DNA from 2 places in the Sedimentitalea todarodis genome. Region 1 is predicted to be linked to the other one. Evidence: riboswitches for the same ligand, from Rfam matches in the RefSeq annotation. Region 1 holds a riboswitch; the other holds the start of a gene.
What was found. A riboswitch is a leader RNA that binds a small molecule or an ion and turns the genes downstream of it on or off. The one in region 1 is predicted to bind glycine.
Positions count from the first base shown of each region.

Region 2: linked by a shared signal. The riboswitch ahead of QO231_RS13080 (D-amino acid dehydrogenase) and the one ahead of gcvT (glycine cleavage system aminomethyltransferase GcvT) in region 1 are both predicted to bind glycine.

Region 1 is NZ_JASMWN010000001.1:202,259-216,805, forward strand. Features, by position in the region: gene QO231_RS00955 (DUF1045 domain-containing protein) at 1-22, shown strand, start outside; gene phnN (phosphonate metabolism protein/1,5-bisphosphokinase (PRPP-forming) PhnN) at 4-549, opposite strand; gene QO231_RS00965 (hypothetical protein) at 546-932, opposite strand; gene phnF (phosphonate metabolism transcriptional regulator PhnF) at 921-1,643, shown strand; gene mce (methylmalonyl-CoA epimerase) at 1,948-2,352, shown strand; gene QO231_RS00980 (DUF1467 family protein) at 2,384-2,659, shown strand; gene QO231_RS00985 (hypothetical protein) at 2,674-2,862, opposite strand; gene QO231_RS00990 (hypothetical protein) at 2,984-3,565, opposite strand; glycine riboswitch at 3,669-3,759, shown strand; gene gcvT (glycine cleavage system aminomethyltransferase GcvT) at 3,909-5,033, shown strand; gene gcvH (glycine cleavage system protein GcvH) at 5,054-5,413, shown strand; gene gcvP (aminomethyl-transferring glycine dehydrogenase) at 5,515-8,364, shown strand; gene truA (tRNA pseudouridine(38-40) synthase TruA) at 8,571-9,338, opposite strand; gene QO231_RS01015 (YcjX family GTP-binding protein) at 9,435-10,850, shown strand; gene QO231_RS01020 (GNAT family N-acetyltransferase) at 10,847-11,293, shown strand; gene QO231_RS01025 (YcjF family protein) at 11,290-12,285, shown strand; gene QO231_RS01030 (class I SAM-dependent methyltransferase) at 12,366-13,196, shown strand; gene QO231_RS01035 (VIT1/CCC1 transporter family protein) at 13,276-13,986, shown strand; gene QO231_RS01040 (pyridoxamine 5'-phosphate oxidase family protein) at 13,998-14,547, opposite strand, start outside.
Region 2 is NZ_JASMWN010000010.1:676-15,222, forward strand. Features, by position in the region: gene QO231_RS13045 (ArsR/SmtB family transcription factor) at 114-455, opposite strand; gene napE (periplasmic nitrate reductase, NapE protein) at 737-895, shown strand; gene QO231_RS13055 (ferredoxin-type protein NapF) at 909-1,424, shown strand; gene QO231_RS13060 (chaperone NapD) at 1,421-1,711, shown strand; gene napA (nitrate reductase catalytic subunit NapA) at 1,708-4,206, shown strand; gene QO231_RS13070 (nitrate reductase cytochrome c-type subunit) at 4,215-4,685, shown strand; gene QO231_RS13075 (cytochrome c3 family protein) at 4,685-5,347, shown strand; gene QO231_RS13080 (D-amino acid dehydrogenase) at 5,427-6,680, opposite strand; glycine riboswitch at 6,804-6,891, opposite strand; gene QO231_RS13085 (hypothetical protein) at 7,008-8,261, opposite strand; gene QO231_RS13090 (VWA domain-containing protein) at 8,258-9,781, opposite strand; gene QO231_RS13095 (VWA domain-containing protein) at 9,778-10,758, opposite strand; gene QO231_RS13100 (DUF4381 domain-containing protein) at 10,755-11,237, opposite strand; gene QO231_RS13105 (DUF58 domain-containing protein) at 11,234-12,190, opposite strand; gene QO231_RS13110 (AAA family ATPase) at 12,210-13,193, opposite strand; gene QO231_RS13115 (ABC transporter ATP-binding protein) at 13,332-14,108, opposite strand; gene QO231_RS13120 (ABC transporter ATP-binding protein) at 14,101-14,547, opposite strand, start outside.

The DNA of each region.
Region 1 (14,547 bases):
ACGCTATGCCCTCACCGGATAAAGTGCTGCAAGTGCCATCGCCACCGTTTCAGTCAACAGACCGTCATTGCGGATTTCGGCAACGTCGATGCCATCCGTAAGCGGCTTTTCGGCCTGCGCAAGCCGGCGCTTGATTTCACCTTCGCTTTCGCGGCCGCGTTTGGTCAGCCGGCTGGCCAGAACCGAGGGGCTGGCGGTTATGTTGAGCACGCGCAGATCAGGAAAGATGCGCACCGCCTGGGTCAGCGCGGACCGTGATAAATTAGCGATGCATGTTGCCCCCAATCCAACATCCGTCAGAACATCGGCGGGAATGCCGTAAAGCAGCCCGTGCGCTTGCCAGGTCAGGCAAAACGCGCCGCTTTCAACCCGTATGCCAAACTCTTCGGCTGTAACAGAGTCGTAGTCCTCGCCTCCGAGCTCCGGCGCACGGGTTATGACCCTGCGCACGAGCCGGATGGCCGGCTTGGCGGCCGCGATACCGGAAAGAACACTGTCCTTGCCCACAGCGGATGGCCCGACGATCACGATGAGGCGCCAGTTGCTCATGCGGCTTGCTCTGGTGTGGACTGCCGGGCACCAAACTCACGCCAACGAACACAGGCTCGTGCTGCGACGTCAGGTCGAGACAATGCCATTGTGTTGCGGATTTTCAGGGCGCTGATGGTGCGGGTGCCGCTGGTCAAGGTTTCGACATTGACGATGAATGTCGCCCAGCGGTCAGGATGTACGGGTGTGCCGTTGGGCCGGGGTCCGCTCTGATCGAAAAGACCCGGCAGACACCCGTTGATCGCTTTGACCGTCAGGGCCATCCGGCATTCGCGCTCGGCCTCTTCCATATCGACAACTTTTCTGAATACTATACAACTAGACATATCATAACAGATTCGACGATTTTGGACAGCGGAGTTTTCGAGAGTTTGGTTGAACATGACCGTCCACGCACACCTGTCTGGCGCGCGATTGCCAGTGCCTTGCTGGGCGATATTACCGAGGGCCGCTATGGGCCGGGTGACAAGCTGCCGACCGAAGCCACGCTGGCGGCGCGTTTCGGGGTCAACCGCCACACGGTGCGCCACGCTCTTTCAGACCTGGTAAAGGCCGGGTTTGTCCGGACGCGACGCGGTTCCGGTGCATTCGTGGCGGCGGCACCGGCCACTTATCCGATCGGGCAGCGGGTCCGCTTTCACGAAAACCTTCTGGCGGCAGGGCGAATTCCACGCAAACGTGTCCTTCAGATCGAAATACGCGCGGGCACGATGGGCGAGGCGGATGCGCTTAGAATTGTCGCCGGGAAAAATGTCTGCGCCTACCACGGTCTGTCGCTTGCCGATGGATTGCCTGTGGCGGTGTTTGAGAGCGTGTTTCCGCTGGAGCGTCTCGAGGGGATCGACGGCGCGCTTGGCGAGACAAGCAGCGTGACCGATGCGCTGCGCCGGGTTGGCATCCTGGACTACACGCGTGCCGCCACGCGGCTGACCGCTGTGCTGGCCGATGCCACGCAAGCCCTGCATCTTCAGGTGAGGGAGGGCGACCCGCTGCTGCGTACAACCAGCGTGAACATCGATGGCGCGGGGGTTCCGGTCGAATATGGCAGGACGTGGTTTTCCGGTGACCGGGTCACGCTGACCTTCGAGGCGTAGTGGTGCCGGCACCGATGCGCCGCGCAGATGTTGTATCGATCAATAAACGCTTCGGCCGATAAGCTGCGCAAGTCTTGCGGGGCAGGGCGCAGAGGGTCTTGTGAGCAATCCATCCATCCATGCAAGTGCGATCGGGCCTGCGGCAATCTCTGTCGGTTGGCATGGGCGCCAAGGCCTGCCAGTGCACGGAGGCGATGATCGCGCTAACGCGTTTTCCATCTGGTTCAATGGGCGATTTGGTCCCATTGCCCTTGACGATAGACCAACGCATAAGGTCTGCACCACAGCAGATGAGGAAAGACCCATGATTGGACGCCTGAACCATGTCGCCATTGCCGTACCGGATCTGGAGGCCGCGTCATCGCAATATGCCAACGCCCTTGGTGCCAAAGTCGGCGCGCCGCAGGACGAACCCGACCACGGGGTGACCGTGGTGTTTATCGAACTGCCCAATACCAAGATCGAACTTTTGTATCCGCTGGGTGACGACAGCCCGATTCAGGGATTTCTCGACAAGAACCCATCAGGCGGTATTCACCATGTGTGCTATGAAGTCGACGACATCCTGGCGGCGCGCGATCATCTGAAATCGACAGGCGCACGGGTGTTGGGCGACGGAAACCCCAAGATCGGGGCCCATGGCAAGCCCGTCCTGTTCCTGCACCCCAAGGATTTCAACGGGTGTCTTGTCGAACTGGAACAGGTCTGAGTCGCGACTTACCAAAAGCACGGAGCCCTGCATGGCCATCACATCAGCAATTGTTCTATTTGCGGTCATCTGGTTCATGACGTTCTTCATCGCCTTGCCGATCCGTGTGCGGACTCAGGGTGATGAAGGCAAGATCGAACCGGGAACTCATGCAGGGGCACCCGAAGTCCATAATTTGAAGAGAAAGGCGTTGATCAGCACGGCGGTTGCGCTGGTGATCTGGGCGATCGTGGTAACGATCATCTTGTCCGGGGTGATCAGCGTGCGTGATCTGGACTGGTTTAACAGGATGGGGCCGGAAGGCTAGGCTGGCCCGCGGTTTCAGCGTTCAATCGGAAGAATGTTGTGAAGGCGGTGATAAGGTGCCGATTCGACACTCTTGCCGACATCCGGCACAGCCTCGGCCTGACGGGCACGGAAACTCATGTACGAGGCCGCACCCAAGCCGATCAGGCCGACGCAAACGCTGGTTCCGAGTATAAGACTGTCCAAACCAAGGGTCTCGAACATCACGGTTCTCCTTCTCTGAATCCAATATAGTCGATTCTGGTGAAAATTCCACCTTCGATGCATTCGAAAGCGACTACAGTTCGCATTGAATCAACCGCATCTGCCGGGAACGAGCCATAATCTAACGTAATTTCAGGGCTTCCAGCGCATACCGCAGCAGGTGTTCGGTTTCTTCACGTTCCCGGCAAAGCCCGGCTTGTCCGCGTCGCAGCCGCAGCCTGCCGAGTGCAACCGCAATGCCTCCGATGGTCGGCACGGCCAGCGCGGCAATCGCCGCTTCGCCGGCGAGGGCGCCGGCAATCGTTGCGCCCGCTGCGGCCAACAGCGCTCCGGCACTCAGCCGCTGTGTCCAAACTCCGACCACTTCGTCGAGATCCCGCAACCCGCTTTCCCGCTCGCGCAACCGGGCGATCCGTCTGCCGAGCAAATCGGTGATCACGAGCGTAAGTTCGTCATGATTGACCTGTTGGAGCGCCGAGACAAGCGAGATGCGCTCGGCCGGGTCAAGACAGACGGAATCGACCAGATCGTCGACTTCGTCATGTTCAACGGGCTCCTCCATCGAAAGAGCGCGCGCGAATGCGATCAGCGCAGTGGCAGGGCGGCGTTTCTTGGGAGGCGTCTGGGGCATGCGGCCATCCTCGCCAACGAACGCGATCTCGGCAACCGGATTTTGGGCCAGGCGAACAACTTGTTTCGTCATGCCGGAGCCGCAGGCACCCTTGCCCTCTCGATGCGCCCACCCGATGCGCAATCGCCTCCCCACGCAGGGGCTTGCCCGAATTTCGCAGGGGCGCTACCGTATACCAGTGCATGCGGGAGAACCGGTCGAATCGTCCGGTGCCGAAGGAGCAACCGCCCCGGAAACTCTCAGGCAAAAGGGACCGTCTGCATTTGAAGCTCTGGAGAGAGGCGCACCGCGTCCGCCGAAGGGATAGCGATCTCAGGCGAAAGGACAGAGGGGGCATCGTGCCGCGCGATACCGCGCGATTTTGGGGTGCCGGGATGATTTTAGAAAATCGCATCGGCCTGTGACAGGAGCAGGTATGACCGATCTGAAAAGAACACCATTGCACGCGCTGCATGTAGAATTGGGCGCGAGGATGGTTGGCTTTACCGGCTATGACATGCCGGTCCAGTTTCCCGACGGAATCATGGCCGAGCATAGCTGGACACGCAGCAATGCCGGGCTTTTCGATGTGAGCCATATGGGGCAGGTGATCCTGTCCGGCGCGCCGATTGTGGATATTGCCGCTGCCTTCGAGACGCTCGTCCCGATGGATGTGGCCGGTCTGGGCGAGGGACGACAGCGCTATGGCCTGTTTCTGAACGACAGCGGGGGCATTCTTGACGACCTCATGTTCGCGAACCGGGGTGACCATCTTTATGTGGTGGTCAATGCCGCTTGCAAAGCCGCCGACATCGCCCGCATGAAAGCGGCACTGGAGCCGGGCATCACCGTGACCGAGGTGACGGATCGGGCACTTCTGGCGTTGCAGGGGCCGCAGGCGGAAACCGTGCTGGCCGGTCTCAATGCAAGCGTGATCGACATGGCGTTTATGGATGTCGCAACCGTGGCTCTGGACGGCGTGGAATGTTGGGTGTCGCGGTCGGGATATACCGGTGAAGACGGATATGAGATTTCGGTGCCCGACCGTCATGCCGAAGCGCTGGCGCGCTTGCTGTTGTCACAAGATGCCGTGGCCCCCATCGGGCTGGGCGCGCGCGACTCTCTGAGGCTCGAGGCCGGGCTCTGCCTCTATGGTCACGACATTGATGAATCCACCCTGCCTGCCGAGGCAGGTCTGAACTGGGCGATCCAGAAGGCGCGCCGCGCGGGCGGAGCGCGCGAGGGCGGCTTTCCCGGTGCCGATGCGGTCCTGGCGCAAATGGCAGCGGGGCCAGCCCGCAAGCGGGTCGGGCTGCGGCCCGAAGGCCGGGCGCCGATGCGCGAAGGTGTTGCGCTGTTCGCCGGGGCAGAAGGTGGCGATCAGGTCGGCACGATTACCTCGGGCGGCTTTGGCCCGACAGTCGGTGGGCCGGTTGCGATGGGCTATCTCCCGACCGAGCTCGCCGCGCCCGACACCACGGTTTTCGGCGAGCTGCGCGGCAAGCGCCTGCCGCTCACAGTCGCAAAGCTGCCGTTCGTGGCAGCCAATTTCAAGCGTTAGTCCAAGAGGGAAATCCGGACATGAAATTTACTGAAGAACATGAATGGCTGCTGGAAGAAGGTGAACTGATCGTGATCGGGATCACCGAGCACGCGGCGGAACAACTGGGCGACGTGGTGTTCGTGGAGCTGCCCGAGGCAGGCACCGAGGTGACCAAGGACGACGAGATCGTGGTGATCGAAAGCGTCAAGGCGGCCAGCGACATTCTCGCGCCGCTGGATGGCGAGATCGTCGAGGTGAACGCGGCCCTTGCAGACAATCCGGGACTGGTGAACGAGGATGCGCAGGGCGCGGCTTGGTTCATCAAGCTCAAACCGTCTGATACCGGCCCGATGGCGGATTACATGGACGAGGCGGGCTACAAGGACTTCATCGCCTAGAGCCAGCGCCAGAGGCGGCTGCGTCTGGCGCAAACATTCTGACAAGAAGAATGACAGGGGGGCGCCACGTGATGCGGCCCCGCCATTACCGGAGACACGCGATGCCTTTTGAGCCGACCGACTATCTGCCATATGACTTTGCCAATCGCCGTCACATCGGCCCGTCACCCGAAGAGATGGACCAGATGCTGGCGACGGTGGGGGCCGCAAGCATCGAGGCGCTGATTGATGATACGGTGCCTGCCGGGATCCGGCAGAAAGAGAAACTGGATTTCGGTCGTGCCAAATCCGAACGGGAACTGCTGCACCACATGCGGCTCACGGCGGCCAAGAACAAGGTTCTGACGAGCCTGATCGGGCAAGGCTACTACGGAACCGTGACGCCCCCCGCGATCCAACGCAACATTCTTGAGAATCCGGCGTGGTATACCGCCTATACGCCCTATCAGCCCGAGATCAGCCAGGGACGGCTGGAAGCGTTGCTGAACTACCAGACCATGATCAGCGATCTGACGGGACTTGAGATCGCCAACGCCTCGCTGCTGGATGAGGCCACTGCCTGTGCCGAGGCGATGACGATGGCGCAACGGCTCGCCAAGTCCAGGCAGAAGGCGTTTTTCGTCGACCGCGATTGCCACCCGCAGAACATCGCCGTGATCCAGACCCGCGCCGCGCCGCTGGGGATCGAAGTGATCGTGGGCAACCCTGACAAGCTTGAGGCCGACAAGGTCTTTGGCGCGCTGTTTCAATACCCCGGCACCTACGGGCATGTGCGCGATTTCACGGAACAGATTGCGGCGCTTCATGAAAGCAATGCGATTGCGGTCATGTCCGCCGACCCATTGGCGCTGACCCTGCTCAAGGAGCCGGGCGCGATGGGTGCGGATATCGCGGTGGGAAGCACCCAGCGTTTTGGCATTCCGCTGGGCTATGGTGGGCCCCATGCCGCCTATATGGCGACAAAGGCCGAGTATGCCCGCGCCATGCCGGGACGTCTGGTCGGGGTCAGTGTCGACAGCCATGGAAACCGCGCCTATCGCCTGTCGCTGCAAACCCGCGAACAGCATATCCGCCGCGAAAAGGCGACCAGCAATGTCTGTACCGCGCAGGCGCTGCTGGCAGTCATGGCGTCGATGTACGCCGTGTTTCATGGTCCCAAGGGGCTCAAGGCCATCGCGCAACGGATTCACCGCAAGACGGTGCGGCTCGCCAAGGGATTGGAAGAAGCCGGGTTCAAGGTCGATCCACAGTCGTTCTTTGACACGATCACGGTTGACGTGGGACCGTTGCAGGCCGCTGTTCTGAAATCGGCGGTAGACGAGAACATCAACCTGCGCCGCGTCGGTGAACACCGGGTCGGGATCAGCCTTGATGAATGCACCCGCCCCGAGAATGTCGAGGCGGTCTGGCGCGCCTTTGGTATCATCCGGACCGATGACAAGTTCGACCCGGAATACCGGGTGCCTTCGCAATTGCACCGCACGAGCGACTATCTGACCCATCCGATCTTTCACATGAACCGCGCCGAAACCGAGATGATGCGCTACATGCGTCGCCTCGCGGACCGTGATCTCGCGCTCGACCGGGCAATGATCCCGTTGGGCAGCTGCACGATGAAGCTGAATGCCGCCGCCGAGATGATGCCCGTCAGCTGGCGCGAATTCTCCCGGTTGCACCCGTTCTGCCCGCCAGATCAGGCCCTTGGGTATCACGAACTGATCACCGATCTGTCCGACAAGCTGTGCCAGATCACCGGTTATGACGGCTTGTCGATGCAGCCGAATTCCGGTGCACAGGGCGAATATGCGGGCCTTTTGACCATCGCGGCCTATCACCGGGCCAACGGCGAAGGGCACCGCAACATCTGTCTGATTCCGATGAGCGCGCATGGCACCAACCCCGCCAGCGCCAACATGGTCGGCTGGAAGGTCGTGCCGGTCAAATCGGCGGCGAACGGCGATATCGATCTGGAGGACTTCCGGGCCAAGGCAGAAAAACACGCTGCCGATCTGGCGGGCTGCATGGTGACATATCCCTCGACCCACGGGGTGTTCGAGGAAACCGTCACAGAGGTCTGCAAGATCGTGCATGATCATGGCGGTCAGGTCTATATCGACGGGGCCAACATGAATGCCATGGTCGGTCTCAGCCGGCCGGGAGATCTGGGCGGTGATGTCAGTCACCTGAACCTGCACAAGACATTCTGCATCCCGCATGGCGGCGGCGGACCCGGCATGGGACCGATCGGGGTCAAGGCGCATCTTGAACCGCATCTGCCCGGCCATCCGGCGACCGGCGGACAGGAGGGGCCTGTTTCGGCGGCGCCCTTTGGATCGCCGTCTATCCTGCCGATCAGCTGGGCCTATTGTCTGCTGATGGGCGGCGACGGGCTGACCCAGGCGACACGGGTGGCGATCCTGAACGCCAACTACATCGCCACGCGGCTTGAAGGCGCCTATGACGTGCTCTATCGGGGCAAGACCGGTCGCGTGGCGCATGAATGTATCCTTGACACGCGCCCCTATGCCGACAGTGCAGGTATCACTGTAGATGACATCGCCAAGCGGTTGATAGACAATGGTTTTCATGCTCCGACGATGAGCTGGCCTGTCGCCGGAACCCTGATGATCGAGCCGACCGAAAGCGAAACCAAGGCCGAGCTGGACCGGTTCTGCGACGCGATGCTGGCGATCCGCGAAGAGATCCGCGAGATCGAAGAAGGCCGGATCGACAAGGAGAACAACCCGCTCAAGAACGCGCCGCACACGATGGAGGACCTGGTGAAAGACTGGGATCGCCCTTATTCGCGCGAACAGGGCTGTTTCCCGCCGGGTGCGTTCCGGGTCGACAAATACTGGCCACCGGTGAACCGCGTCGACAATGTCTATGGCGACCGCCACCTTGTCTGCACCTGCCCGCCGATGGACGAGTACGCGGAAGCCGCTGAATAGGAGTGACGACAGGTTCATTCATCAGCTGATCATCGGATCCGCTCTCTCTTCATCTTTGTGCAAGTACTCCGGGGAGTGTGAGGGGCAGAGCCCCTCACCCCTTCCATGGCTCCGCAGAGATGCCATTGGATGAATCGTCCAGCCGTGCAGGGTAACCCGGCAAGTCTCTGAAACGATGTCGCTCCGTTCGTCATTTGCGGTGAAACTCAGGCGAACGGGTCTTCCGGATAGCGCACCGCCGCCAGATACAATCCCTGCGGCGGGCAGACGGGCCCGCAAGCCGCGCGATCACGGGTGGCCAGAGCCCTGCCCACATCGTCAGGAGTCCACGCTCCGGCCCCGACGCGTTCCAGCGTGCCGACAAAGCTGCGCACCTGATTGTGCAGGAACGATCGCGCGCGGACGTGAAATTGTACCTCGCGTCCAAAAAAGCTCTCGACGTCCTCGATGCGCAATTCATCCAGCGTCTTGAACGGGCTTGCCGCCTGACAGATCGTGCTGCGGAAGGTGGTAAAGTCATGTCGTCCGATCAACTGATCGGCTGCGGCCTGCATTGCCCCGACATCCAGCGCATGTTTGACCTGCCAGACCTGCCCGGCCTCATGCGTCGCCGGAGCGCGCCGCATCATGAGGCGAAACAGATACCGGCGTTCGACGGCTGAAAAGCGTGCGTGCCAGTCGTTCGAAACCTGTGCGCAGGCGACGATCGCCACCGGTGCGGGCTTGAGATGATAGTTCAGCGCTTCGGACAGGCGAAACGGATCCCAGTCGCGCGACAGGTCGCAATGGGCCACCTGACCAAGCGCGTGCACGCCGGCATCGGTCCGTCCGGCGGCAGCGATCGTGTGCTCGCGCGGCTCCAGCCGGGCCAGGGCGGTCTCAATCGCGCCCTGCACCGACGTCTGCTCCTTTTGCCTTTGCCATCCGGCAAAGGGCGCACCTTGGTATTCGACTTTGAGAGCGTAACGTGGCATGGCGCGCTGCTACCCTGCAGCGCGCGAAACGGCAAGACTGGTAACACCTGCCTCCGCCCCCTATCTTGGGGCAAAGACGTGGGGCAGGGTACAGGTTTGGTCATTTCATCCATAGCCGACGGTCTGGTGCGCAGCATCGAAACCGTGGGCGACACAATCAGCGAAACACTGTTTGAACCGGTGATCCGACTGGGCGTGACCGGTTTGGCCCGGTCCGGCAAGACCGTGTTCATCACCTCGCTTGTCGCCAACCTGATGGATCGGGGCCGAATGCCGGGGCTGGCCGCCGCACAAGAGGGGCGGATCGAAGCCGCCTTTCTGCAACCGCAGCCAGACGATACCGTGCCCCGATTTGACTATGAAACCCATCTGGGCGCGCTGACCGCAAAAGACCCGCACTGGCCCGACAGCACCCGCGCGATCAGCGAGTTGCGCCTGTCCTTGCGAGTGCGCCCCACCGGCCTTCTGGCGGGACTGCAGGGGCCGCGGACAATCCATCTGGATATCGTCGATTATCCCGGCGAATGGTTGCTGGATCTGGCTCTGCTCGACAAGACCTATGCGCAATGGTCCGAGGAAACGCTTCAGCGGCTGCAAGGTCGTCCCTCCGCAGCAGAATATCGCGCCAGCCTGGCCGAGGTGGATCAGAACGCACCGCTCGAAGAACCCGTGGCGCAGAAACTGGCGCGCGCGTTTACCGACTATCTGCAGGCTGCGCGGATCGCGGGGTTCTATGATTGCACGCCGGGGCGTTTCTTGCTGCCGGGTGATCTGGCCGGGTCACCGGTTCTGACTTTTGCGCCCCTGCCCGCAGAAGGCAGCGCCCCGCGCCGTTCGCTGGCACGCGAGATGGAACGGCGGTTCGAGTCCTACAAGTCCGAAGTGGTAAAGCCGTTCTTTCGTGACCATTTCGCTCGGATTGACCGGCAGGTGGTTTTGGTCGACGCGCTTGGCGCGATCCACAAGGGGCCGCAGGCGGTCGAGGACATGCGCGGCGCCATGGCCGATATCCTGGGCGCGTTCCGCCCCGGCAGAAACGCGTTTCTGACCAGGTTGTTGCTCGGGCGACGGGTCGAGAAAATCCTGTTTGCCGCAACCAAGGCCGACCACCTGCACCACCTGCAACACGCCCGCCTGACCGCGATCATGGAAGCGCTGACCCGCGAGGCGCGGGACCGCGCGCAATTCGCCGGGGCCGACACTGTCGCGATGTCCATCGCCGCCTTGCGGGCCACCACCGAAGAGGTCCGTGCACATGCCGGGCGCGATCTGAGCTGTGTCCGCGGGCGTTTGCTGGACACCGGCAAGGCAGCAGCGTTCTATCCCGGTGAACTGCCAAAGGACCCGGCGCAATTGCTTGGCCCGGCACGGGCCGGGGCCGAGGGCTGGCTGGATGCGGACTACCAGGTGATGTCCTTTGCGCCTGCGCCGCTCGACCTGCGGCCCGGCGACGGCCCTCCGCACATCCGGCTTGACCGTGTCGCCCAGTTTCTGATCGGTGACCGGCTGTGACGGTCGTATTGCGTGCAGCGACGCCACTGGATGCAGGGGCAACCGGGAACATTCTCTGGCAATCGTTGCGAAGAGCTCCGAATGCAGAGGTCTTTTCGGCAGCAGAGGCCATCGGCTACTGTGGTGTGATGATAGAGCGAAACTGGGTCACGGTTGCCATGTCGGGGACCGGTGTGCAGGGTTTTCTGGCACGGGACGGACAGGAAATCTGTGCGCTCTATACCGCCGCGACCGCGCGCGGGCAGGCAATTGGACGTCGACTCGTCGAGAAGGCCAAATGCGAGGTATCGCGCCTGCATCTGCAAACATCCGGTGCAAACACCCGTGCGCGGCGGTTTTACGCGCGGGCGGGGTTCGTGCCCGTCCCGCCCGCACATCGCGCCCGGCCTGATGCAACACAGCCCGCCTGGACCTATGTCTGGCAAAAGGAGATCGCCGCATGACACATGGGCCCGTTCTGATTGATCTGGAAGACCGCGAGCCGCCGGTATCGGTTGTCGACGCGCCACCGGTGCCGGATATGCCTGCGCCGGACGGGCAGGCCATGCAGATGGCGGCGCGACTGGCGGCGCGGCGACCCTCGCGGCTGGCGCGGTGGTTCTGGGGGCTGGCCAGCGCGGTGATCGGCGCGATGATTTCGGTGGCAGCCTGGGATTTCGTGACAGGCTTGCTGGCGCGCGCGCCGGTGCTGGGCTGGATCGTCACAGGGCTGATTGCTGCGATGCTCCTGGTGCTGCTGGTGATTGCGCTGCGCGAGATGGCGGCGATTGCCCGATTGGGCCGCATCGACACGCTGCACCGTGCTGCCGACGCGGCGCTGGCAGAACGTGATCTGAGCCAGGCGCGCGTGGTCACCAGGCGATTGCTCGCCTTTTACGCCGGGCGGGATGACACCCAGTGGGGCCGACAAAAGCTGACCGAACGGATGGATGAGCAATTCGATGCCTCGGGCCTTCTGAACCTTGCCGAAACAGAGCTTCTGGCCCCGCTGGATGCCGCTGCCAGCCGTGAAGTCGAAGCTGCTGCGCGGCAGGTGGCTACGGTGACCGCGCTGGTGCCGCTGGCGCTGGCCGATGTGATAACCGCGCTCGCCGCAAATCTGCGGATGATCCGGCGCGTGGCCGAGATCTATGGCGGGCGCTCGGGTCTGATCGGAAGCTGGCGGCTGACACGGGCGGTGTTCACGCATCTTGTTGCCACCGGGGCCGTGGCTGTGGGCGATGATCTGCTGGAACCGATTCTCGGCGGCTCGATCCTGTCCAAGCTGTCGCGTCGCTTTGGCGAAGGGCTGGTGAACGGTGCCCTGTCTGCCCGGGTCGGAGTCGCCGCGATGGAGGTCTGCCGCCCGCTGCCGTTCACCCCAGGGCGCCGGCCCTCTGTACGCGGCATCATCAAGAACGCACTTGGCGGCCTGTTCCGCGCGAAAGACGGCTGAAATCGCGCGAAACATTTCTTTTGTTGACGTAGGGTAATCTTGCAGCGCTATGATGGCCTATCACCGCGAGGAGGCGTGCAATGTCGGAAGCGTCCGAAGTTGCCGAACACTACTCCAGCAGATCGCTGCTGGACCGGATCGAGGCAGCACTGGCCAAGGCTGGCGCAAAGCGGCCTCTGGATCTTGAAACCCTTGCGCTGTTTGATGAATTCCATATTGGCGGCCGGCAGGCGACCGAGCATCTGCTCAAGCGCCTCGATATCTCGGCGGGAAACCGGGTATTGGATCTGGGCTGTGGTCTGGGTGGGCCGGCGCGATACGTCTCCAAGGTCAGCACCGCGCGGGTGACGGGGCTTGATCTGACCGAAGATTTTGTCACGGCAGGCAATGCGCTCACCGGTCAGGCATTGATGGTGGACCTTGTCGATTTGCGGCAGGGCAGCATTCTGGACATGCCGTTTGACGATGATCAGTTCGATGTTGCGTACATGATCCATGTCGGGATGAACATTGCCGACAAGGCCGCGTTGGCCGCCGAAGTGGCACGGGTATTGAAGCCGGGCAGCCTGTTCGGAATTTACGATGTCATGGCAGTGGACGAACCGGAACTGACCTTTCCCGTTCCATGGGCAAGCGGGCCAGAACAAAATGCCCTGAGCGCGCCACAGGTCTATCGGGATGCATTGACCGGGGCGGGATTCAGAGTGCTGTCGGAGACCGACCGGACCGAGTTTGCTAGGGCGTTCTTTGCCCGCCTGTCGGACCAGCAAAGCAGGGCCGCATCGCCGCCGGTCCTTGGTCTGCATCTGGTCATGGGGCCGGACACAGCCACCAAGATCCGCAATATGGTAGCGGCGCTTCACGGACATCAGATCGCGCCTGTCGAGATGATCGCGCGCGTCGGTTTCTGAACAGGCGGATTGATCTGAGACAAGGCACAGGGCCGAGGGGCCGGGCACGCTGTCGGCAACAACGACAGGAGCCATAGCCATGCCGGATCACGGGCACAGCCAGCAAGAGATCGCCAGACGCATCGGGTCGCCACCGGGGCGGGGCGTGCTGCGCGATCTGGTCTACGGCGCGATTGACGGCTCTGTCACCACCTTTGCGATCGTCGCCGGTGTCGCGGGGGCGGGGCTGTCGCCCTTTGTCATCGTGGCGCTCGGCATCGCAAACGTGCTGGCCGACGGTTTTTCGATGGCGGCGGGCAACTACTCGGGCACCAAGGCAGAGCGTGACAACATTCGTCGTGTCCGCGCCATCGAGGAGCGCCATATCAAACGATACCCCGACGGAGAACGGCGCGAGGTGCGTGAAATCCTGTTGCGGATGGGGCTGAACGGAGCCGTTCTAGAAGACGCGACACAGGCGATCACGGCAGATAGAGAAAGCTGGATCGACCTCATGGTGCAGGGCGAGTACGGACTTGGTGGTGTCGATCCGCACCCCATGCGTGCCGCAATGGCGACGTTCATGGCCTTTCTTGCCGCCGGTTTCATCCCGCTCTTGCCGTTCATGCTGGGGCTGGAGAGAGCATTTGAATTGTCAGCTATGATGACGATGGCGGTGTTCTTTGCCATCGGCGCGTTCAAGAGCCGATGGTCGCTTGCGCCCTGGTGGTGGTCCGCCCTGGAAACTCTCCTGATCGGCGGCGTGGCGGCTGCGATCGCCTATGCGGTCGGCACGCTGTTTCATGCCTGACTGTCAGGTGATTATTCGTCATACATCCGGTTCTCGTCGTTCTTGAGAACCCGGATCTCCATTTCCTCCAGTGAAATCTCATGTGTGGCATGGGCAACCAGCGCCTGGGCGTAAGTTGGCAAATCCTTGGAGGCATCCTGGGTCTCGGGCGACCACAGGCGCGATCGCAAAACGGCTTTGCCGCAGTGAAAAAACGCCTCCTCCACGCGCACGACCACAGCGAAATCCGGCACCCGGCCCTTGATCGCCATCGTCTCGCGCAACTCTGCGTCGCGCACGATCTGCGCGCTGCCGTTCACGCGGATCACCTCGTTGCGGTTGGGCACAAGGAACATCAACCCGACCCGCCCTGTTTTAAGAATGTTCAGAAATCCGTCAAAGCGATGGTTTCCGGGCCTGTCCGGAATGGCGAGGGTCTTTTCATCGACAATCCGGACAAACCCCGCCGGGTCGCCTTTGGGGGAAACATCCACGTTGCCCGCGGCATCAAAGGTCGCCATCACCAGAAAGCTTGATCGTTCGATCCAGGCCCGGCAAAGCGGATCAATGTGATCGATGATC
Region 2 (14,547 bases), on a different contig from region 1:
GACCGTGGATGCATTGCAGCATCCGCTGCACCGAATAGAGGTGCGAATGTCGAGACGGCCCAAAAACGGTCTTCGCGATAGTTTCGCTTCGATCAAGGGTATATATTCGAAACCTATTCCGTCAGTTTAGCCGCTTCGCCCAACTCCTGTACCAGAAATCGCTCGAAAGCCTCGAGATTCACCGGTTCGAACTGTCCGAACCCCTGCATCCACACCGACGCCCCGCGCAGGGCGTCGGGCTCCAGCTTGCACCACTTCACGCGCCCGCGCTTTTCCTGGCTGATCAGCCCGGCACGGGTGAGGATGGTCAGATGCTTTGAAATCGCGGCAAGCGACATCTCGAACGGCGCGGCCACATCGGTCACGGCCATGTCGTCTTCGAGCAGCATGGACAGGATCGCCCGACGCGTCGGGTCGGCAAGGGCGGCAAAGACTGTATCCAGAGGGTCCGACATGCCCTTGTCTTACAAGGCTGCGTCCGATTGGAAAAGGCGATAGCAGCGGCGGGTGCCTGGAACACATTGGTTCTGGTGTTGAATTGCAGCACGCAGTGCGGACGCAGTGGTACCACCGATAGGCGGGATTCGACAGGACACGCATTGCGCCCAATCAATCCGGGCAACAACCGAAGAGTTTGCCGCTGTTGACACTTCCGAAAATTCCGTGGATTTTTGAGGCGAGTCCTGTATCGTCTGGACAACAAATTTTTTTGCCGCCTGCCAAGGGAGATAACATCATGCAAAGCGCTCCCGAACCTACGACCAAACGCGAAGAGCGGAACGTGTTCCTGTTTCTGGTCGTTGTTCTTGTACCGGCCCTGGCGGTTGCGCTCGTCGGTTCCTATGGGCTGGCCATCTGGATTTCGCAGATACTCCTCGGGCCGCCACACGGCTAGGAAAAGCTGAACAATGCCAGCCAATGCCAGCTCCTCACTGACGCGTCGCGATTTCCTGCGCAGTCGCGTATCGGCGCCCTTGCCGGAATTTCGGCCGCCGTGGAGCGACGAAGCGACCATACAAACAGCCTGTACAGGGTGCGGTGACTGCATCGCCGCGTGCCCCGAGAACATTCTGGAACTGGATGGCAACAGGCGCGTTCGCGTAGCCCTGCGCGGCGGCGATTGCACGTTCTGCCGTGCTTGTGCCGAGACCTGCGCCGAGCCTGTCTTTGACCTGAATCAAAGTCCTCCATGGCCGGTCGTGGCAGAGATTTCGGGTAATTGCCTGATGGTGGCCGGGATCTCGTGCCAGTTGTGTACAGACATCTGTGAGCCGCGTGCCTTGCGTCTGGACCTTGGGGTGCGCCCGGTCGGGGCGATCCGGTTGGATGCGACGGCCTGTACCGGGTGCGGAGCTTGCCTGAGCCTATGTCCGAACGATGCGATCACACTGTCCGACCCCAGAATGAAAGCCCCAGTTACATGACCCAACCCTTGCATATCTCGAGCCTGCTTGTGCGCAGCCATCCCGACCGGATGCATGGGATCGCTGATCATATTGCCCGGATGCCGCATGCGGAAGTGTCGATGACGGACCCGATCGGCAAGATCGTGGTGGTGTTGGAAACCGACAGCGATCAGGCCATCGCCGATGGTCTGACACAGATTCAGTTGCTCGACGGTGTCGCCAGCGCGGCACTTGTTTTTCACCAGATTTGCGAAGGCGGCGAATTGCTCGCCGATGCCTCGCAAGCCCAAGGAGCCCAGCAATGACCGGAATGACCCGACGCGAAGTGATCAAGGCCCAGGCTGTGGCCGCCGCTGCCCTTGCCGCCGGCCTGCCGATCCCCGCTGCGGCGCAAAACCTCGTGACCGAAGCCGAACTGACCGATCTGAAATGGTCAAAGGCACCCTGCCGCTTTTGCGGGACCGGTTGTTCGATCATGGTCGCCACCAAGGCGGGCCGTGTTGTTGCCACCCACGGCGATACCCAGGCCGAGGTCAATCGCGGGCTGAATTGTGTCAAAGGCTATTTCCTGTCCAAGATCATGTACGGAAGCGACCGGCTGACCCAGCCGCTGCTGCGCAAACGCGACGGCGTGTACCACAAGGACGGAGACTTTGAGCCGGTCAGCTGGGACGAAGCCTTTGATATCATGGCCGAGAAATGGAAAAAGACGCTGGCCGAGAAAGGCCCCGAGGCCATCGGGATGTTCGGATCCGGACAGTGGACGGTTTGGGAGGGCTATGCCGCCTCCAAGCTGATGAAGGCCGGTTTTCGCTCCAACAACATCGACCCCAATGCCCGCCATTGCATGGCCTCTGCCGTGGGCGGGTTCATGCGGACCTTTGGCATCGACGAGCCGATGGGCTGCTACGATGACTTTGAACACGCCGACGCGTTCGTGCTCTGGGGTTCGAACATGGCCGAGATGCACCCGATCCTGTGGACCCGCATTTCAGACCGGCGTTTCAGCCATCCGCATGTCAAAGTGGCGGTCCTGTCGACCTTTACCCACCGCAGCTTTGACCTGGCTGATATCCCGATGATCTTTACGCCGCAAACCGATCTGGTGATCCTGAACTATATCGCCAACTACATCATTCAGAATGACGCGGTGCACCAAGACTTCGTGCGCGATCATGTCAACTTCAAGCGCGGTGTTACCGATATCGGTTACGGACTGCGCCCGGATAACCCGCTTGAGGTGAATGCCGCCAATGCGGGCAATGCCAATGAGTCCGAGCCGATGAGCTTTGAAGAATATGCCGAGTTCGTGTCCGATTACACGCTGGAAAAGGCCGTCGAGATGTCGGGCGTGCCCGCCTCGCGGTTGGAAGAACTGGCCAAGCTCTATGCCGACCCGGACACCAAGGTGATGTCGCTCTGGACCATGGGGTTCAACCAGCACACCCGCGGGGTCTGGGCCAACAACCTAGTGTACAATATTCACCTGCTGACTGGAAAAATCTCAACTCCCGGCAACTCGCCGTTCTCGCTGACGGGCCAGCCTTCGGCCTGTGGCACCGCGCGCGAGGTCGGTACGTTCTCGCATCGCTTGCCTGCCGATCTGGTGGTCACCAACCCGGATCACCGCGCCTTTGCCGAAAAAATCTGGAACCTGCCCGAAGGTACCGTGCCCGGATGGCTGGGCAGTCATGCGGTGAAGCAGAACCGTGACCTGAAAGATGGCAAGATCAACTGTTATTGGGTGCAGGTGAACAACAACATGCAGGCCGCCCCCAACATGATGAACGAGGGGCTCCCGGGGTATCGTAATCCCGAGAATTTCATCGTTGTTTCCGACGCTTACCCGACTGTCACCGCCGAGGCCGCCGACTTGATCCTGCCGGCCGCCATGTGGGTCGAAAAGGAAGGCGCCTATGGCAACGCCGAGCGGCGCACGCAATTCTGGCACCAGCTAGTGGATGCACCGGGCGAGTCACGATCCGACCTTTGGCAACTGGTCGAGTTTTCCAAACGCTTTACCACGGACGAGGTTTGGCCCGCCGAGCTTCTTGATGCCAGCCCCGAATTCAAGGGCAAGACACTGTTCGATGTGCTGTTCGCCAACGGCAAGGTCGACCAGTTCGGGCTTGATGAGGTCAGTGACGAATACGCCAATCCCGAGGCGCAGGATTTCGGATTTTACCTGCAAAAGGGTCTGTTTGAGGAATATGCCGAATTCGGGCGTGGTCACGGTCACGACCTGGCCCCGTTCGAGACCTATCACGAGGTACGCGGTCTGCGATGGCCCGTGGTCGATGGCAAGGAGACTCGCTGGCGTTTCAACGGTGAATACGACCCATATGTGCGCGACGGGAAAAGGATCGATTTCTACGGAAAGAAGGATGGGCGCGCCAATATCTTTGCATTGCCATTCGAGCCCGCCGCCGAAAGCCCCGACGCTGAATACCCGATGTGGTTGTCAACGGGACGGGTGCTGGAGCATTGGCATTCAGGATCGATGACGCAACGTGTACCCGAACTGTATCGCGCGGTTCCCGACGCGCTTTGCTATATGCATCCCGATGATGCTTTGGAGATGAATCTCAGGCGCGGCTCCGAGGTTAAGGTAATCTCGCGACGTGGCGAAATGCGAACGCGGGTCGAGACACGGGGGCGCAACAAACCGCCGCGCGGCCTGGTCTTTGTTCCCTGGTTCGATGCGCGCAGGCTGATCAACAAGCTTACCCTGGATGCGACCGACCCGATCTCCAAACAGACCGATTTCAAAAAATGCGCCGTGCGCATCGAAGCCGTGTGAGGTGTGATATGAAACGTCTGCAATTCCTTCCACTGCTTGCCGTTCTGTTCGTTGGCAGCATCGCCCTGGCGGAAAATCAGGTCGCGACGCTGCGTCCGGACATACCTTTGGATCAGGATGGTGCGGCCACGCAAATACCCGGCGTGGTCAACACCGACATCCGGCAAGTGCGCAACTATCCCGACCAGCCCCCGTTGATCCCGCATCAGATCGACAATTACCAGATCGACGTGAATGCCAACAAATGCCTGACCTGCCACAGCCGCACGGCCGTCGAAATCAGCCAGGCACCGATGGTCTCGGTAACACATTTCATGAACCGCGACGGTCAGACACTCGCCGCTGTCACCCCGCGCCGTTACTTCTGTACCCAATGCCATGTCGTGCAGCATGATGCGCGCCCGCTGGTGGAAAATTCGTTTGCGGATGTCGACAGTGTCCTTGACTATGTGAAGTCACAGCAGGACGAGGCAAACTGATGTGGCGCTTTGTCAAACGGGTCTGGTGGATTGCCCGTCGCCCCAGCACCTTCTTTTCACTGGGCTTTCTGACCATCGGTGGTTTTATCATGGGGATCGTTTTCTGGGGCGGGTTCAACACCGCGCTGGAAATCACCAACACGGAAACCTTCTGCACCAGTTGCCATGAAATGCGGGACAACGTGTTTCAGGAACTGAAGCCGACCATCCACTATTCAAACCGGTCAGGGGTGCGCGCCTCGTGTCCGGATTGCCACGTGCCGCATGAATGGACGCATAAGATTGCCCGCAAAATGCAGGCCAGCAAGGAAGTCTGGGGCAAGATTTTCGGCACAATCAACACCCGTGAAAAGTTCCTCGAGAAACGTCTCGATCTGGCGCGCCACGAATGGGCGCGACTGGAGGCGAACGACTCGCTGGAATGCCGCAACTGCCATTCCGCGATTTCGATGGATATCACCCGTCAGAGCAAGCGCGCCGCCGAGGCGCACGAGCGGTTTCTCTTCACCGGGGAAAAGACCTGCATCGATTGCCACAAGGGCATTGCGCATCACCTGCCTGACATGGGCGAAGCCGAGCAGGACCATGCCAGCCTGTTGCCGGGGTTGGATGCGACCGCGACATCCGAGATTGAAACCTACCTTGGGTCCGGGACTCGCTGACAGAGTGAACGGAGCCAAACCGGCGAATGGCAGCCCTCCGCCGTGTTATGCGGGGCGGAGGGCTGTGCATTCCGGATGATCAGGCTGCGAGCGCCGGTTGCAGGCGCGGCAGGGCAGCCCCGGTTGATCCATGCGCTTCTGCGACCGTTGCGGCCACGATGCGGGCGGTTGCGGCAGACAGCGTCCAGCCAAGGTGACCATGCCCGGTGTTGTAGAATACACCCGGTGCCTGCCCGGCGCCGACGCGGGGTAGCATTGATGGCATCATCGGTCGCAGGCCCGCCCAGGGCGTGACATTTTCGGTCGAAATACCGGGGAAGTGACGCTCGCACCATTCGGTCAGCGGCCGGATTCGATCGGCTCGAATGTCACGATTGTCGCCATTGAACTCGGCGGTTCCGGCAATGCGGAAACGGTTGGCACCAAAACGGCTGGCCACGATCTTGGAACGATCATCCAGCAAACTGATCCAGGGCGCGGCGGCCTGGCTTTCGGCGTCGTCAAGGTTCACCGTGACTGAATACCCCTTGACCGGGTAGATGTTGACGCGATCTCCGAGCTGACGGGCAAAGCCACGGCTCTTGATCCCGGCGCTGACGACAACCGCATCAAAAACCTCGTCGCGGCCTGCTTCGGTCACGCGCACGGTGCCGTTCTCTGCCGACAGGTCTTCGACCTGCGCTCCATAGCGCAGCGTGGCGCCGCGACGGGCACAGGCGCGGGACAGGCCGATGGTGAATTTGTGGATGTCACCGGAACTGTCGCTATCGGTCAGGAAACCGCCGACAAAGTTGCCGTGCAACGCCGGTTCGATATCGCGGATTTCATCGGGGGCGAGCTCGCGGCGCACGAGGCCACCTTCGGCCAGCAATGCGTTGACCTTGCGGGCATGTGCCATGTCGGTTGCGCGATCATAGAAATGCAGGATGCCCCGGCGCTCGAGATCAAAATCGATGCCTTCGCGGTCGGCCATTTCAAACAGCACGGCGCGCGCAGCAATGGCCAGCCGGACAGTTTCAACGGTGTTCTGCTTGTACCGCGGGATATTTGACAGGAACTCTGCCATCCAGCGCATCTTGTGCAGGGTGGGGGCGGGGTTTACCAGCAATGGCGCATCGGCCTGCAGCATCCATTTGAGGCCCTTCAGAACGATGCCCCACTGGGTCCAGACCTCGGCATTGGAGGCGGAGAGCTGGCCTCCATTGGCAAAGCTGGTTTCCATCGCCGCATAGCGGTGGCGGTCAAAAACAGTCACGTCAAAACCGCGATCCAGCAGTTCATAGGCGGTGGTCAGGCCGGTCACACCGGCACCGATAACGGCAACTTTGGTCATGGACATGCTCCTTGCACGTGCGGCATATGCCGCGTGCCCCCTCCGTGCATGGAACCTGAGAGCTTCACCCGAATTATGGGCTTTCTCCTACGGTGGGCCTTGCGAGCCGCTTTCCGGAGTGTTTCAGCCATACCGGTCCTTGGACCTGAGAGTTTCCGGGGCGGTTGCTCCTTCGGCGGCGGTGTAACCCGCCTTCTCCCGGCATAGCCTTCACTATGAAGCGGCGTCTAGGGCATCGGATTGATTCGCGCAACTGATTTGAGTGGGGACTTCAAAGCTGTTCGCAGATGCCATCGGTTCGTTTCAAGATGCAAGGCCCGGCGCGGATCAGGGATTGAGCGGAGGCAGGCTCGAGTGGGTGGAACTCGCGCGCCGCGTGGTCCGTATCCGCGCCCGCGCCTTGCGATACAGCGCACCGACCTGCCGCCAATGATCTGGTGCATCTTGCTGTTCCCCGACGCCAAATCGAGCGGCCCCAACCTTGGCAAGCGCGCTGTTCAGGTCAGCCAAGTTGTCTGATGCATCGGCCGGCGCGAATGCTTTCCAATTGTTCAGGGCCACCATCACTGCGAAAAGATCCTGCTGTGCAATCGCGGCAACAACCGCGTGATGGGCATGGTGCTCGGAGTTGCGCCAGTTGTCGTGCTGCGCGTCCATCCACTGGGCAATCGTGGGCAGTAACCATTTGAAAACACCCCAACCGATGGCGAGGGCCAAAGACGCGAGACCAAGCCATTTGGCGATGTCTGCGGGCTCGGGCGGTTTCGGCGGGGCGCCCGTCACCGTCAGCAAGATTTCAGGGACCGACGCGGTTTCGATCTTTCCGGTCTCCAGATTGAACCAGTCAATCGCGACTTCGGGAAGGGCAATTGTGCCATCTGTCTGTGCCACATAAGTGGTCGTTTCGATGCGGGTCCCGGACAACGTGCCTCGGTCTTCGCTTTCCGTGACAACCGGGTCCTTTGGATAGGGCCGCAAGGCCGTTGCATCGCTCTCTTTGGCAAGTTGCGGGATCAGAACCGGCGTGGTCCCTTCGATGTGCGCGCTCAATGTCCGAGTGATCGCATCCCCCACTGCCAGTTCGCTTTCACCGTCGATCGTCTGTTCAAGCTCGAATCCCTTGGCCAGAACGGGCGGAGACAAGTGTTCGGCGACTTTCGGCAAGCTGGCCTCAAACCCGATATCCGGGAGCGGTGTGGAGTAGCTGATCGGGTCGGTTGTGTCGGGATCTGCATAGGTGATCGCCACTTCACCCGCCGGCAATTGGTATTCGCCGGCGGCCAGCGGATACAACCGATAGGCGCGCTGCACGCCCGACCATGTCTCACCGTCGATCCTTTCACTTATCGGGTTTGTGGCCCGTTCCGGCAGCCGCACCATCAATGACGGAACCTCGAGTGTCGGGAAATCCGGTGAATTCGGCATCCAAGTCGGTACAAGCACCTTGATACGCAGGACCAGTGGCTGGCCGACGACAACCGTGTCGGTCTCCAGTTCGAAACCGATCTGAGGCTCCTGTGCCGATGCCAGACCCCCTGCGAAACAGGCAAGGACAAGAGAAAATGCAAACCGCGGGATCATAGCGCGGCCTCGCTGTTCTCCAGAATGAACCGGCTGCGCAGGAAATCCCCCATGTCGGTGTCGATGCTGTCGATCCACTGTTGCGCAGTCTGTGGGGCGGCGTCTTCGGTCGGGGCCTCGATCTGGGTGTCGGCACCGCGCTGCGATTCATTGTCAAAGACAACTTCGTCCGCACCGATGCCGCTCTCTTCTCCGGTGTCCGATTGTTCCTGCGCGGTCTCTACGTATTCGACGATGGCCCAGGCAATGTCGCGATTGTTCTCGGCCGCTGGAAAATCCGGTTGCCGTTCCAGCGCCGTTTCGAACGCCCGCGCGCCGGGGCGGTATTGCCGGTTCCGAATACGCGACAGCCCTTCTGCAAAGGCCGCATCCGCAGTGCTGATCCCGGCAAAGGTCTCGGCGGCGTCGGCGTATTGACCGGCACGCATCTGTGCGTATCCACGCCACATCGGGTCCGCAAACAGGTCTGCCGCCCGGGCGTAGTCCTTGTTTTCATAGGCCAGCCGACCCTGCTGATCCGGGGTCAGGAACCAATCCTTCCATCCTTCGGCCTGTCCTGCCGTAGGTACATGCAGCCCGAACACCAGCAGGATCACAGCACTCCACCGCATGGTCCAGCCGCGGCGGAACCACAACAGCGCCAGCAGTGCGGCGGGCCAGAGCAACCACGCGCCGCGATCCTCCCATTTCAGCCTGTCATCAGCCAGCAACGCAGCCTTGTGGGCCGACCGCAGGCTGCGTTCGATCAGGGCTATGTCACTGTCATCGGCGCTGAAGGGAACGACGGTGACGTCGCTCAGCCGGTCAAGCTGTGACGGAATTTGACCATCCGGCAAGGTCACCAGCATGACGATCGGTGGCAGTGGTGCGTCGCCTGATGCCTCAAACGCCGCGATATCCGCCGGGTTCAGGTCGTCCAACACAAAGAGAATGGCGCCTGGTGTCTCTGTGGTTTCGTTCATCTCCACCGCGAGCGCCAATGCGGCTGCCGGATCGTCTCCGGCCACCGGCATAACGGCCGGATTCAGCCCCTGCAGCAACGGGCGCAGGATGTTCGGGTCCTCGGTCGGAGGGGAAACCCTGTGTGCACTGCCGGCATAGGCGATCAGCGCGGTTCGAGCGCCGGCGCGTTCGTTGATCAGGTCGAGGATCTTGAACCGGGCGCGCTCCAACCGGGACGGCGCAAGATCCGCCGTTTCCATCGACTCGGTGACCTTGAGGGCGACGACAAGCGGCGCGGTCTCTGACACCAGCGGGTTGGGGATGCGGCTCCAACTGGGTCCAGCGGCTGCGAGCGCCAGAAGCGCAAGGCCCGTCGCCACCCCGTCAATGGGATAGACCCGGCGCGAGCCCGCGTCACCAACCTTCAGGGCATCGGCCAGATGGGGGGCAATTTCGGCGGCCTCGAAATCGCGGGTAACCCTGCGGGGTCGCGCAAGATACCAGAGTGCGGCGATGGCCGGAAGACTTAGCAGCCAAAGCGGCCGCAGGAAATGGAAGGCCTCCAGTGTCTCGATCATGTTGTCCTCCGCCGTGCCTGGATGGTCAGGAATGACAAGGTACACAGGCCGATCAACAGCCCCGCACCTGCGGCGATCCACGAGAGGTTTTCGGTTGGTCGATAGCTGGTGCTCTTGGTGATGCGAGGGGTCATCTCGTCGATCTGCGCATAAATCTGGCCCAGAGCTTCGGCGTCGTTGGCAAAGAAGAACGCTCCGCCCGTGCGTGCGGCGATATTTTCAAGGGCACCCAGATCCACCTTGTCTTCGCCCGAGGCCACGGGATCGCCGACCCCGATGGTCTGAATGACGACGCCGCGATCCGCTGCGATCGTGGCGGCATTGATCGGGGTCATGCGGCTGCTGGTATCGGCGCCATCGCTCAGCAGGATGATCAACCGCTCGTCCACATCGCTGGCCTCGAACGTGCGTACCGCCAGACCGATTGCATCGCCGATTGCCGTGTTGGGACCGGCCATGCCGACTTGTGTCTGATCCAGGAAACCATCCAGGCTCTGCAAGTCTTCAGTAAACGGCGCCTGCACAAAGGCCTTGCTGCCAAACACGATCAGCGCCATCCGGTCGCTGTCACGCGCGGCGATGAAATCCTTCATTACCGATATCACGGCCGCGAGGCGCTGTTGCCGTGCGCCGCCTTCTCCGACAAAGTCGCGTTCGTCCATCGACCCGGAAATATCCAGCGCCAAAACGATGTCGCGCGCCGATTGTTCAATGACGATCGGCTCTCCCAATCGCTCGGGTTGGGCGAGGCCCAGCATGATCAGTGCCCAGATGGCCATGGCGGCACCCATCTGAAGCTTGCTGCGACGTAGCACCGTTGCGCCGACGGATGGCGTTTCTTCCGCCGCTTCGGTCAACATGCGAAAGAACGGCACGCGGATTGCGGCGACCTGTTCCTTGTGCGGCGGCATGAAACGCCAGATCAGCCAGGGCGCGGGCAGCAGCAGCAGCAGCCATGGATTCGCAAGCGTAATCATGTGCGCTGCCCTCGCCGCGCTGTGCTGTGGCCCGAGATCCAGTGCCGTGCAAGTTCTGCGAGTCCAGGTGTCGGGACGACGCTCGTATAGGGCGCATTCGCGAGGACACGGCCGGGACCGTTGGAAAATCCATCCCCGGGCAGGGTCCGGTCCAGATACGCAAGCCAGTGTTCTCCTGTCAGTGCGGCAACCTCCTCTCGCGGGTACGCCGTCAGGGCCGTACGTCGGATGATCTGAGCGATGCGGGCAGGGTCATCGCCAGCCTCGGACAACGCATCCAGTGCGGCCCGGCGGTAGGCATTTGCGCGACGATGGCGAAGAAATTCTCGGATCAACAGTAACAAGGCAACTACCAACCCAATGCCCAGCCAGACCCAGCCCACGGTCTGTGGCATCAGCGAGATCGGCAGAGGCTCGGGTGCCGGTTCCAGCCGGTCGAGCAATTGTACCAAGTTCAGCCCGTCCAGATCGCCGTTCATCTGGTGCGCCTTGTCTGGCCGAGCAGGTGCGAGAGTTGCTCCAGAGCCGGTCGTGCCGTTGTCAGTGGCAGGAAGGGCAGCCCGTATTTGCGCGACCAGTGGTCAAGCTTGGCCAACCGCCCGCGTGTAACGGTTTCGATCCGTTCGCGCACCTTGCCATCGGCTCCGTTGATCTCGGCCTGCAGTTCGCCATCGGAAATGGCAACGCGAAACCCTTCGGGCAATGCGTCGGCCAGCGGGTCGGATACACAGAAGAGCAGCACATCGTTATGCTGTGCCAGTGACCTGAGCAGCCGCTCGGTCTGAACGTCAATGGTGTCAAAATCAGAGAAAACCAGCACCAGGTAATCGGTCTTGGCAATCCGGCCCGCCGCCTTGAGGGCCGCGTTCAACGATCCGGGTTCCGGCACGGCACGGGTCGCGTGAAGCCGTGTGTTGGCATCGGCGACCGAGGCCAGGAACCGGTTCACTGCGGCGGGCGCGCGCACCGGGCGATGTTCGGCAATTGCGTCGTCACCGAACACCAACCCGCCGACGCGATCCCCCTGCGCCAGCAGCCGATGTGCCGCCAATGCGGCGGCCTCGGCGGCAATCACCGATTTCATGTAGACGCGGCTGCCAAAAAACATCGACATCCGCTGATCCACCAGCAGCAGGGCCGGGCGGTCGCGTTCCTCGGTATAGACCCGGACATGGGGCTCGCCGGTGCGCGCCGTCACCTTCCAGTCGATGGTGCGGATGTCGTCGCCGGCAAAGTAATTCCGCAATTCTTCGAAATTCAGCCCCCGCCCGCGCAGCTTGGATGCATGGCGACCGTTCAGAACCGACTGTGCCGGTTGCCGGGGCAGCAGGCTCAGCCGTCGCGCCGGACCCGCCAGCCGCAACAACTGGCGCAGATCCACATGCACGCGCGGGTCGTGCTGGCTTGCCATTGTCTGGGCGCTCTTGGTCATGATCCCTCTCGCGCCGCGCCTAGGGCAGTGCGACCAGCTTGATGATCTCGTCTGTTATGTCGTCGGTGACCTTGCCGTCTCCCTGCGCTTCATAGCTGAGGGCAATACGGTGGCGGAAAACGTCATGCGCGATCGCCCGCACGTCCTGCGGGTCGACATAGTCGCGCCCGGCCATCCAGGCGTGGGTGCGGCTGCATTTATCAAGTGCCAGAGATGCCCGGGGGCTGGCTCCGACTTCGATCCAGTTGCCCAGATCTTCGCTGAGCCTTGCTGGCGTCCGCGTGGCATAGACCAGATCGGCCATATAGCGGTCCATTGCGTCCGACACGTGGATTTGCCCGATCTCGGCGCGGGCATCGAATACCGCTTGCTGTGCAATCTCTTTCGGGGTCTCCTTGGCATCCGGCGCCGGCGCATGCGCGGCCTGTTCCTCGCCGCGCACGAGCCGGATCACGTCGACTTCGTCTTCGACCGGCGGATATGTGATGTTCACATGCATCAGGAACCGGTCCATCTGTGCCTCGGGCAGCGGATAAGTGCCTTCCTGCTCGATCGGGTTCTGAGTCGCCATCACGATGAACAGCGGCTCCATCTTGTGGGTGGTACCGGCAACAGTCACCTGCCGCTCTTCCATTGCTTCCAGCAGCGCGGCCTGCACTTTTGCAGGGGCGCGGTTGATTTCGTCGGCGAGCACGATGTTGGCAAAAATAGGACCGGGATCGAAACGGAATTCGGCCTTGCCCGCACCCTGCAGATAGACCTCGGTTCCGGTGACGTCGGATGGCAGCAAATCGGGTGTAAACTGAATGCGGCTGAACCTTGCATCCAGATTTTTGGCCATGGCTTTGATAGCGCGGGTCTTGGCGAGGCCAGGCAAGCCTTCAACCAGCAGGTTGCCGTTGGCAAGAAGCCCGATGATCAGCCGGTCGATCACATCAGTTTGCCCGATGATGGACTGTCCCATGCGGGCTTTCAGATCGAAAATCTGATCATGTGCTGTCATCCGTGATCTCCGGAGTTTTCTTTTATAAACAATTATCTGTACGTTGATATGACTGTAGTGCGTGAAGTGGTCAAGCAATCCTAGCGTGTCTGCTCCCGATGCGTAAGGGGGTGCACAGACCATCGGGCCCGCCGCCGCCTAGTCGAAACTCACAAACGACTTGGCGACATCGCGGTCATACCGCCCGCTCGCGGTCAGGAGTTGCCTTGTATAGTCTTGTTTCGGCGTGCCAGAGCGCAGTTGTTCTGTCGTCAACACCTCGGCAAAGCGCCCCCGGTTCATCACGGCGACGCGCTCGCACATATGGGCGACGACGGCGAGATCGTGACTGACCATGAGATAGGTCAGCCCGCGTTCGCGTTGAATACGTTTCAGCAGGTTCAGGATTTCGGCCTGTACCGACACGTCCAGCGCCGAGGTCGGCTCATCCAGCAACAGTATCTCGGGTTCAAGGATCAGGGCGCGCGCGATCGCAATCCGCTGCCGCTGTCCGCCCGAAATTTGATAGGGATAGCGAAACCGCATCTCTATCCCTAGACCCACATCCTCCAGCGCCGTGAGAACCCGCGCCTCACGCCGGTCCATCCGATGAATTTCCAGAGGTTCCATCAGGATATCATTGATCGTGTGCCGGGGGTGCAGCGATCCGTAGGGGTCCTGAAACACCATCTGCATGCGTCGGGTGGTCTTTCGGTCGCGGCGATGCTCAAGTTCGGCACCGGCGATCTTTATCGAGCCTGTCCAGTCCTGCGTCAGCCGAGAGATCGCGCGAAGGACGGTTGATTTGCCCGAGCCGGATTCACCAACCAAACCAAAGGATTCTCCCGCCTCGATGCGAAACGATACGTCCTGCACCGCGCGCAATTCGGATCGACCCTGCCCAAATGTCACGTTGAGTTCGCTGACGTCAATCACCTGCTGTCACCCATGCCGGATCACGCTGCAACACCGGCAGCATATCCTGTGGCTCGTCCAGTTCCGGTACGCAGTTGAGCAGACCGCGCGTATAGGGGTGCTTTGCTTCGTTCAGACGACCGGCTTCAATCACTTCCATGACCCGACCGGCATACATGACCAGCACCCGGTCACAGAACGACGCGACAAGGTTCAGGTCGTGGCTAATCAGGATCAGCCCCATACCCCGTTCGCGCACCATGTCATCGAGCAGCGCCAGCACTTGCATCTGTACCGTCACATCCAGCGCCGAGGTTGGCTCATCCGCAATGATGATGTCCGGGTTCGGGATGAGCATCATCGCGATCATCACCCGCTGCCCCATACCGCCCGATACCTGATGCGGATACATCTGATACACTTTTTCCGGTTCTCGGATCTGCACGGTTTTCAGCATCTG